DNA from 3 places in the Allorhizobium sp. Av2 genome. Region 1 is predicted to be linked to each of the others. Evidence: predicted binding sites of a transcription regulator. Region 1 holds the regulator's gene; each other region holds the start of a gene.
The links. The regulator PhoB, encoded in region 1, activates phosphate uptake and scavenging genes when phosphate is short. The targets are predictions, from matches to a motif close to TGTCATNNANCTGTCAT.

Region 2: the regulator PhoB is predicted to act here: its motif matches at 1,932-1,948, upstream of FS819_RS07015 (acid phosphatase).
Region 3: the regulator PhoB is predicted to act here: its motif matches at 1,299-1,315, upstream of FS819_RS19930 (inorganic phosphate transporter).

Annotation. Positions count from the first base shown of each region.
Region 1 covers NZ_CP192696.1:133,167-136,447, forward strand. Annotated here, with positions in the region: gene FS819_RS00660 (GcrA family cell cycle regulator) at 109-660, shown strand; gene phoB (phosphate regulon transcriptional regulator PhoB) at 765-1,448, opposite strand; gene phoU (phosphate signaling complex protein PhoU) at 1,809-2,516, opposite strand; gene pstB (phosphate ABC transporter ATP-binding protein PstB) at 2,560-3,281, opposite strand, start outside.
Region 2 covers NZ_CP192696.1:1,450,675-1,453,955, forward strand. Annotated here, with positions in the region: gene FS819_RS07015 (acid phosphatase) at 1-1,737, opposite strand, end outside; gene FS819_RS07020 (rhomboid family intramembrane serine protease) at 2,026-2,817, shown strand; gene FS819_RS07025 (CBS domain-containing protein) at 2,956-3,281, shown strand, end outside.
Region 3 covers NZ_CP192697.1:433,410-436,690, reverse strand. Annotated here, with positions in the region: gene FS819_RS19935 (ABC transporter ATP-binding protein) at 1-891, opposite strand, end outside; gene FS819_RS19930 (inorganic phosphate transporter) at 1,371-2,975, shown strand; gene katE (catalase) at 3,138-3,281, shown strand, end outside.

The sequences.
Region 1 (3,281 bases):
GCGGCGGAAACAGTCACCGACAACACGAGGAAAGTTGGGTTCCGGAACCTTCTGGGACATGGATGATGGATTCCGCGTCAAGCGCGTGCACCAGGCGGAGATTGCGGCATGAACTGGACGGACGAGCGAGTTGAAAGACTCACGAAATTATGGGCCGAAGGCCTGAGCGCAAGTCAGATTGCGACACAGCTTGGCGGCGTCAGCCGGAATGCCGTGATTGGCAAGGTGCATCGGTTGTGCCTTCCGGGCCGCGCCAAGGCAGGCGGTCCTACTGCCACGCCAGCGCGCACACCCAAGCGGCCAGCACCGTCCACGCCCCGCGCACCGAACTTTGCCGCACGCACGCCTTCGAGCGCGCCGCGTCCAGCCGCGCGCACTGCTGCGGCGACCGCGCTGAACGACGATCTCGACATGGATGTCACCGAGAACATGGCTGTCCTGCCGGTTCTCAACACCACCATCCTGCCAGCCTCGCGCCGTCTGTCGCTGACAGACCTCACCGAGCGGACCTGCAAATGGCCGGTTGGCGACCCGATGACCGATGAGTTTCACTTCTGCGGCTGCGATAGCCAGGATAATTCGCCCTATTGCAAATATCACGCGAAGCTCGCCTACCAGCCGGTAAACGAGCGGCGCCGGGCTGCCGCTAACGCCCGCTGATCTCTGCCCGTGATCTCCGATCGCATGTCATAAAAAAAGCGAGCCGCCCGGCTCGCTTTTTTCGTTCCACTGGGTTTTCGGTCCATAAAAACCGTGCAGCGATCTTATGCTTCCATCGAATAGCCGGCGCCGCGCACCGTGCGGATCACGTCCTGCATATTGGAAAAGTTGAGCGCCTTGCGCAGCCGTCCGACATGGACATCGACCGTGCGCTCGTCCACGTAAATGTCATGGCCCCAGACGCCATCCAGCAGTTGAGAGCGGGAAAACACCCGGCCGGGTGAGGTCATCAGGAATTCCAGCAGCCGGAATTCGGTCGGGCCGAGGCGCACTTCGCGGCTCTTGCGATGGACACGGTGGGTTTCGCGATCAAGCTCGATATCGCCGCAGCGCAGCAGGCTGGACAGAACTTCCGGCTTGGCGCGGCGCAGCATAGCCTTGACACGGGCCATCAGTTCCGGCGTCGAGAAAGGCTTGACGACATAGTCGTCGGCACCGGTGGCAAGTCCACGCACCCGCTCGCTCTCTTCGCCGCGCGCCGTCAGCATGATGATCGGCAGGCGCTCGGTATCGGGCCGCATCCGCAGGCGGCGACATAGCTCAATGCCGGAAACACCCGGCAACATCCAATCGAGGATCAGCAGATCCGGTACCCGTTCCTGCAGGCGAAGCTCGGCTTCGTCTCCCCGCAGAATGGTTTCGACCTCATAGCCTTCAGATTCCAGATTATAACGCAAAAGGACGCTCAGGGCTTCTTCGTCTTCAACGACGGCAATTTTCGGCAGCATTCGATCCCATACCTTCAATGAGAGAGTCTTCCCGCAAGCCCTTCCTTGTCCGCTCTGGCGAAAAAGAACATGGCAATACGAGAATTTCGATGTTTACAGCATGTTTGCGCTTTATGATGGCGCTCTACTGTGACTGGAAGGCTGGCCTGTCGCCACAGGTCGAACCTTCGGGTGAAGCCCCCACCCCATTTGGCGTCAGACGCTGAGCTGTCCGATGCCAATCTCCGTCATGGTTTCATACCGGCAGCCATAGACCATGGCTCCTGGTATGCTTTTCTCTGATATCTCAAGATCTTGACACCTTGAGATATCAGCATGTCAGTCAACGCGAGGATGAGTCACTATCCTCGCACTGTCATCTCAATCGGCGACCCCGAAAGCGGTCGTCGTATCGTCCTTCGGGCGCTCGCCTTCGGGCTGTGCGCCAGTGGCCATGTAATAGATGGTCTCGGCGATATTGGTGGCATGGTCGCCGATACGCTCGATATTCTTGGCGCAGAACAGCAGGTGCGTGCAGGTGGTGATGTTGCGCGGATCTTCCATCATATAGGTCAGCAATTCGCGAAACAGCGAGGTGTAGATCGCATCGATCTCCTCATCGCGGTCGCGGATCGACTTGGCCTTTTCCGCCGAGCGGGTGGTATAGACATCCAAGACTTCCTTGAGCTGGGTCATCGCCAGTTCCGAAAGATGCTCAATGCCACGGGCCAGCTTGCGCGGCACGCCAGTGCCCTGCACCGCCATCACCCGCTTGGCATTGTTTTTGCCGAGATCGCCGACACGCTCCAGATCCGAAGCGATCCTGAGCGCACCGATGATTTCGCGCAGATCGGCGGCCATGGGCTGACGTTTTGCAATGGTGACAATTGCCTTGTCACCCACTTCACGCTCGGCATTGTCCATGATCACGTCGTCGGAGATCACCTTCTGGGCGAGGGCGGCATCGGAATTGACCAGGGCGCGAACGGATTCACCCACCATTTGCTCGGCCAGACCACCCATTTCCGAAATGCGGCGCATCAGATATTTCAGTTCCTCGTCAAAGGCGGTGTAGATATGCGCTGTCATGTTCTGATCCTTTAAAAAGATGCATTTTCAATCAACCGTCGGATCAGCCGAACCGGCCCATGATATAGTCCTGGGTCCGCTGGTCGTCCGGGTTGGTGAACATCTTGTCGGTATCGTTTTCCTCGACCAGCTGGCCGAGATGGAACATCGCCGTGCGTTGGGACACGCGGGCGGCCTGCTGCATCGAATGCGTGACGATGACGATGGTGAAATTGGCCCGCAATTCGTGGATCAGCTCTTCCACCTTGGCCGTTGCAATCGGGTCCAGGGCCGAGCAGGGCTCGTCCATCAGGATGACTTCGGGGCTGACGGCAATGGCGCGGGCAATGCACAGACGTTGCTGCTGACCGCCGGACAGGCCCGTTCCCGGCTCCTGAAGGCGATCCTTTGCTTCGTTCCAAAGACCGGCGCGCTGAAGGCTCTTTTCAACGATCTGGTCCATGTCCGCCTTGTTGCGGGCCAGACCATGGATGCGCGGGCCGTAGGCAATGTTTTCGTAGATCGACTTGGGGAAAGGGTTCGGCTTCTGGAACACCATGCCGACGCGGGCGCGAAGTTCCACCACGTCGATGGACGGATCGTAGATATCCATATTATCGAGAGTGATGAGGCCGGTGACCCGGCAATGATCGATGGTGTCGTTCATGCGGTTCAATGTCCGCAAGAAAGTAGACTTGCCGCAACCCGAAGGACCGATCAGCGCCGTGACGGTATTTTCGCGGACATTCAGGTTCACGTCGAACAGGGCGCGTTTTTCGCCGTAGT
Region 2 (3,281 bases), 1.3 Mb from region 1:
GACGACAAGGCTTGGGGCTTTCGTGGATTTGCTGGATGTGATGTCCAATGTCGCATCGTTGCGCAGCGTCAGTGTGCCGGTCACGGTCAGAGGCGCGGAGGCAATGTCCACCGTGCCGCCAGCAAGATAAACGTCGCCCTTGCCCAAGGCGGTTGATGATTGCGCAACTAGGCGACCGTCCTCGATCACCGTGCCGCCGGTCCAACTGTTCTTGGCAGACAGTGTCAGCGTGCCGCTGCCCTGCTTGGTCAGCTTGCCTTTGCCGGAAATCGGGTTTTTCCAGGTGTCGTCGGCGTTAAAGCCGCCTTTGGTGGCGTCCATCACAAGGGTAACATCGCCGTCGAAGGCGCCGTACCCATCGGCAGCACGGAACAGGTCGAGGCGGCCCCAGCCTTCGGGATCACTGATGATTGGATAGCCGGACGCCAGTTCCGTGGTTTTCAAAACGACCCGGCGCTGGTCGGCGCTTAGATAGGGTAGGCGGGTTTCCAGCAGCACTTCGGCACCCTTGGGCACGCTGGGCGCCAAGGATGGATCGCCGATCTGCTTGTAGCCATAGGTCAGGCGTGGTTCGAAAAATTGCTTGTTCCACGCGTAATCGGCATAGGCATCCGTCGATTTCGGCAGGGCATGGGCCGCTGCCAGCAGCGCCTGGCCGTCTTTCGCACCGGTTTGCTTCATCAGCCAGGTCTGGCTCTGCTGATAGGCTTCGCTGCGCAGCGGCGTATAATCCGGGCGGTTGAGATTATAGGCGACGATGGCGGTGGCCAACACCCGCCCACCCAGCACGTCGAAGGTCTGGTGCATGCCAGCGCGAATGCGGTTTTCGCCGAGCATGGCGGCGCGGATCAGCATTTCCTGGTAACGCTGCGGCACCAGATAGGCCATCACCAGTGCATCGCGCCAGCCTTCGGCGGTATGGCCGGAGGGGAAGCCGCCGTCGGAGGCCGGTTTGTCGCTCTTGGCCAATTCCAGTTGCGGTACGATCCGCACCTTGTCGCTGGCGCGGTAGGGACGGGCATATTTGTAATAGCGCTTGGCAGGCTCGGTCGAGCCATCGGCGCTTCCCGCCTCGATCAGGTCGACAGCCTTGCCGAGATCGGTATTGTCCTTGGAGCCGACACCGCGATTATTGCCCTTGTCATCATATTTGACGCTGGTCGCGTCAGCGGGCATGCCGGTGATCGTCGTTGTCTGCCGCACGCCCTGACGCCAGGCGTCGGCGAGGGGGCCAAGGCCATCGGTAATGCTGACATTCTTGCCGCGCCGGTCGTCCAGATAGGCGGCCAGATCGCGTTCCGGCGTATGTTCGCCAGTGACCTTGATGGAATATGCAATATTCTGTTCATGCAATTGCGGGAGCTTCTTGACCCCATCGGTCGGGCTGCCGGGAATGCCGCTCCAGTCCGATTTGGCAATCGCCGGGCAACCATCCTTGGCCGCGGCCTCCTGATCGGCATCGACGAAGGGCGTGCGAGGCGTCCAAAGATCCAGGAAACCGGAGAGAACCCGCACACCGGCATTGGTTTGTGGTGTCGCATGGCAGGCGTCGCCGCGCTGGTTGGTTGCGCCGGTATCCACATAGGCCATGACGCCTGCCGGTGGAGGCGCGCTATCGGCATGGCCGACACCGGCTGGAACAGGGGGCAGGGTGAGGCCATCGGCGAAGGCTGGCGTCAGCGCTGTTGCAAGGGAAAGGACAGCCGCGAATGCGGCGATTGAAGAGAGTTTTTTCATGGATGGCCTTTCTCTTGGGGCTCTGGAAACCCTGCGATAACGAGAGCTTGCCGCTGATCTGCTGCGTTTTCCGGGCTTTCGCAGCGGCGGATGTTATTCGTCAGGTTGGTAGATTAATAGCTGTGAAATTCCCATGTCAATCTTGGGCGTAGTGGAATGAAACCGTCTTGCTGGCGATTGCTTAAGGTCTGTGTGCAACAGTTTTCTGACAGCGGCGATCTCCTGCATTTCCTTTTGCCGATCTCTCGCTATATGCTGATGCTCACGGATCACAAGGAATAGAGATGCATGGACGACAGGCCGAAGGGGCAATGGGACCGCGAGCCTGAAGATGGGGACGATCCGCTGGACGAGGGCCTCGGCCCGGAGACTGGTGGACGCGAACCGGTGTTCAATATGCCGGGCGGTATTCTTCTGGCGCTGCTGCTGCTGGTGATAATCTATGCCCTGACCGGCTGGATTCTGTCTGATGAAATCTCCAATTGGATCATGGTGGAATTCGGCTTCTCGCCGGTGCGCTATGTCTATGATTTTTCCAACCAGGATCTGGCATGGCTGTGGACACCGTTCACCTATTCGTTGCTGCATGGCAGTATCGAGCATCTCGGCTTCAACGGCCTATGGCTCGCTGCCTTCGGCACGCCGGTCTGGCGCCGCATAGGCGCAGTGCGTTTCTGGCTGTTCTGGCTGGCGACGTCAGCCGCTGGCGCTGTTGCGCATGTCTGCCTGAACTGGGGCGATGCAAGCCTGTTGATTGGCGCTTCCGGCGTCATTTCCGGCCTGATGGGAGCTGCCTGCCGGTTTGCCTTCGGCCCCGGACGCTCCGGACTGCGGCTGCGCGAACAGGATGCCTTTCCACCCCGGTTGAGCGTGTTGGCCAGCCTGTCTGAGCGCACCGTCCTTGTCTTCATTATCATGTTCCTGGCCGGCAACGTGATCATCGCATTCGGGATTCCGCTGGTTGGTGATCCGGGCGCGGCCATCGCGTGGGATGCGCATCTGGGTGGTTTCGCCCTAGGTTTTCTGGGGTTTGCGCTGTTTGACCGCCGCCCAATCGGGCAAAAAATGGCAGACGATTAAAAAAAGCTGTGTCGATGCATCCAATTGGTTGCGTTCTCTAGCAAATACAGGCAGCATTCCTGATCAGGGGGTGTCGATCCAGGAGGAGGAGAGGCACCCAATCCTGCATGCCCGGAGATTTGCCAGGAGGAGGCGCATATGTCTGTGACAGTAAGGAATATTCTCAGCGAAAAAGGTCGTGATGTCATTACGGTCGGTCCGACGGTCAGTTTGGCCGAGGCCGCCAAGGTCCTGCATCACAACAAGATCGGTGCGGTGGTGGTTGTCGGCATGGAAAGCCGGATCGTCGGGATTTTCACCGAGCGCGATCTGGCGTCAGCCATCGGCAAAGGTGGGGTTGAGGCTCTGTCCTTGCCGGTATCCAAAGCCATGACCGCCAACGTGTTTCGCTGTAGCGAAGAGACCACCGTCAACCAATTGATGGAAATGATGAGCAGCAAACGCTTCCGTCACGTACCGGTGGA
Region 3 (3,281 bases), on a different replicon from region 1:
TTCGGCCCGAAGGCCAAGCGTTGCTGGTCCGATAGCCTGTTCGGTTGCCCTAAGGTCAAGGTCCTTTCCGAAAACGGTGACCTGCCCCTGGACGCCGATCACGACAGGCAGAAGATTGATTGCGGGGGTGCCGATGAAGCGCGCCACCGTCAATGTCGCTGGGCGGTGGTACAGTTCATCGGGTGTACCCAATTGCTCAATCCGGCCCTCATGCATCAGCGCGACACGATCCGACATGGTCATGGCCTCGATCTGATCATGGGTGACATAGATGAAGGTAGCGCCAAGGCGGCGATGCAGGCCCGCAAGCTCTTCGCGCATATGGGCGCGAAGCTTGGCATCGAGATTGGAAAGTGGCTCATCCATCAAGAAGGCAGCAGGCGAACGCACCAGCGCCCGCGCCAATGCTACACGCTGCCGCTGGCCACCTGAAAGCTGGGCAGGTCTGCGATCCAGAAGATGCGCAATCTGCAATGTCTCCGCAGCCTCTTCAACGCTGCGCTTGATGTCCTTGACAATCTCGGAAGGCGCGACCAGACGCCCGATCAGCGGCAATCGACCCGCAAGCGACAAACGCCGCATCCGCAGCGGTGTGGCGATGTTCTGCCGCACGGTCATGTGGGGATAGAGCGCATAGGACTGGAACACCATCGCCAGATTGCGGTCGCTCGGATCCATGTCGGTCACATCCGAATTATCGATCAGAACCTGACCGCGATCGGGCCGCTCCAATCCAGCAATGATCCGCAGCAGGGTCGACTTGCCACAGCCGGACATGCCAACAAGCGACAGGAACTCGCCAGGATGCACATCGAGATCAATATTCTTCAGAATATCGTCAGCCGCGAAGCTTTTTCCAATTCCAGCCAGTTTTAGAGAATGTTGCATCATTATGCGCTCCTTCGACGGAGCGTGTAATGGGGCGGCATTATGACAGCCAAACAACGGATCTGCGAAGGTTTAGTGAAAGATCCAGACGAAGTGATAATAAATATATTTTCGCCCAATGCCTTTTGAAACAGAAGAACAAAAAAGACCATTCGATTTCGAGAGGTCAGAGTTCGAATAACATTTTAAGTTGTATTCGTCGCTATCATTCAATGCCCCGAACTGTTTTGTTCTTCGCAACTGGTAACGCAGTTTCGCTCCTGTCGGAGCATTTTCATCGAAGCGGAAACCCTCTGGCGATTTAGATTTTGCCTTAAGGAAAAGCGGAACACTGATTTTGCAAAAAACACAAATGACATCGGAGATACAAACGATCTGCCCGGTTCACTTTGAAGCCGACAGACCGTTGGTGTCATGAAAGGTTCATTCAAAGGCCCCAAAACTTCTCAACAAATGACAGATATCAAATGTGAGGATCTGGAATGGCTGAATTAGCATCTTCAAGTTCGCAGATAAACAGCACGAGCCATCCTCTCGATCGACCCCATGGAACAGGCAAGTGGTTCTTACCGGTCTTCGGTGTCGTGCTGTTGCTTGGACTTGGATATATCGCCTATGCGCTTGGTCAGGACCTCACCAGCACTGTCGCGGTTCCGTGGATTTTGCTTGGCCTGGCGCTTATGATCGCGCTTGGGTTTGAGTTCGTCAACGGCTTCCACGATACGGCGAATGCCGTCGCCACCGTGATCTACACACGCTCGATGCCCGCTGAATTCGCGGTCATGTGGTCGGGATTCTTCAATTTCCTAGGCGTTCTGACATCGAGCGGCGCTGTCGCCTTCGGCATTCTTTCCCTTCTTCCGGTGGAACTGATCCTTCAGGTTGGCTCAGGCTCCGGCCTTGCCATGGTGTTTGCCCTGCTGATCGCCGCCATCGTCTGGAACCTCGGCACCTGGTATCTGGGCCTGCCCTCCTCCAGTTCCCACACCCTGGTCGGCTCGATTATCGGTGTCGGTCTCGCCAATCAGTTTCTGGCACCGGCGGGTTCGGCAACGAGTGGCGTCGACTGGTCGCAAGCGACCAATATTGGCCTGTCCCTGTTGATCTCACCGCTGATCGGCTTTGGCTTTTCCGCAATCCTGCTGTTGGCCATGAAACTGTTCGTGAAGAACAAGGCGCTTTACCAGGAGCCGAAAACCAATCAGCCGCCGCCGCTCTGGATCAGAGGCCTGCTGATCTTCACCTGCACCGGCGTCAGTTTTGCGCATGGATCGAACGACGGTCAGAAAGGCATGGGCCTGATCATGCTGATCCTGATCGGCCTGGTGCCGACCGCCTTCGCCCTCAACCGCACACCGGATGTGAATTATCTCGAAGCCTATAAATCCTCTTCGGCGCAGGTCGAGACCGCGCTCGGCAAATATATCAAGCCGGGTGTGTCGGTTGCAGATGCAAAAGCCACCGTCGCGGATGCCGTCAAGACCAAGACCTGGAACGAGACCACGACCTTCGCCCTCCAGCAATATATCCACGCGACAAGCGCGGAAGTCGCCGCTTTTCCAACCCTGGAAGCAGTCCCGAGCCATCTGGTGCAAAATATCAGAAACGATATCTATCTGATCGGTGAGGCCTTGAAGCTGATCGACAAGCAGAAGCTGCTGCCGATGGAGGCAAGCGATCTTGCTGCGGTCAGCGCCTATCACAAGGCGGTCGACAATGCGACGAAGTTCATTCCGACCTGGGTGAAGGTTGCTGTGGCCCTGGCGCTTGGCCTGGGAACGATGATCGGCTGGCGGCGCATCGTCGTTACTGTCGGCGAAAAAATCGGCAAAACCCATCTCACCTATGGCCAGGGTGCAGCCGCTGAAATCGTCGCCATGGTCACGATCGGGGCCGCCGACCATTTCGGCCTGCCGGTTTCGACAACCCATGTCCTGTCATCAGGTGTGGCTGGCACCATGACCGCCAACGGCTCGGGCCTGCAATGGTCCACGGTCCGCAATATGCTGATGGCCTGGGTCTTGACACTCCCTGCCTCGATTGCCATCGCCTTTGTGCTTTACGTGGTCCTGCGCCAAGTGTTTTGAAGCCACCCCAAACAGAGAGAGCCTGGGACCATTTCTGATGGTGACGGAATGCGACGCGGCAGATGTGCGCGTCGCATTGTGACCGGTTGCGGATGAAAATAATGGAACCAACAGCTGCGTATTCAGTTCGCTTTTGTACATCAACAAAATCGCGGAGAGAATATGCCAAAGCAACGGTCCCAAACCACAGGCAAGAATGCGGCTGCAATCTCGAATGAGGCCACCATCCACGATCAGAAACTTGTGCGCGGCAAGGGTGGCGAGCTTCACCAGATCGCCGAAGGCGATGCGATTTTGACCACTGCA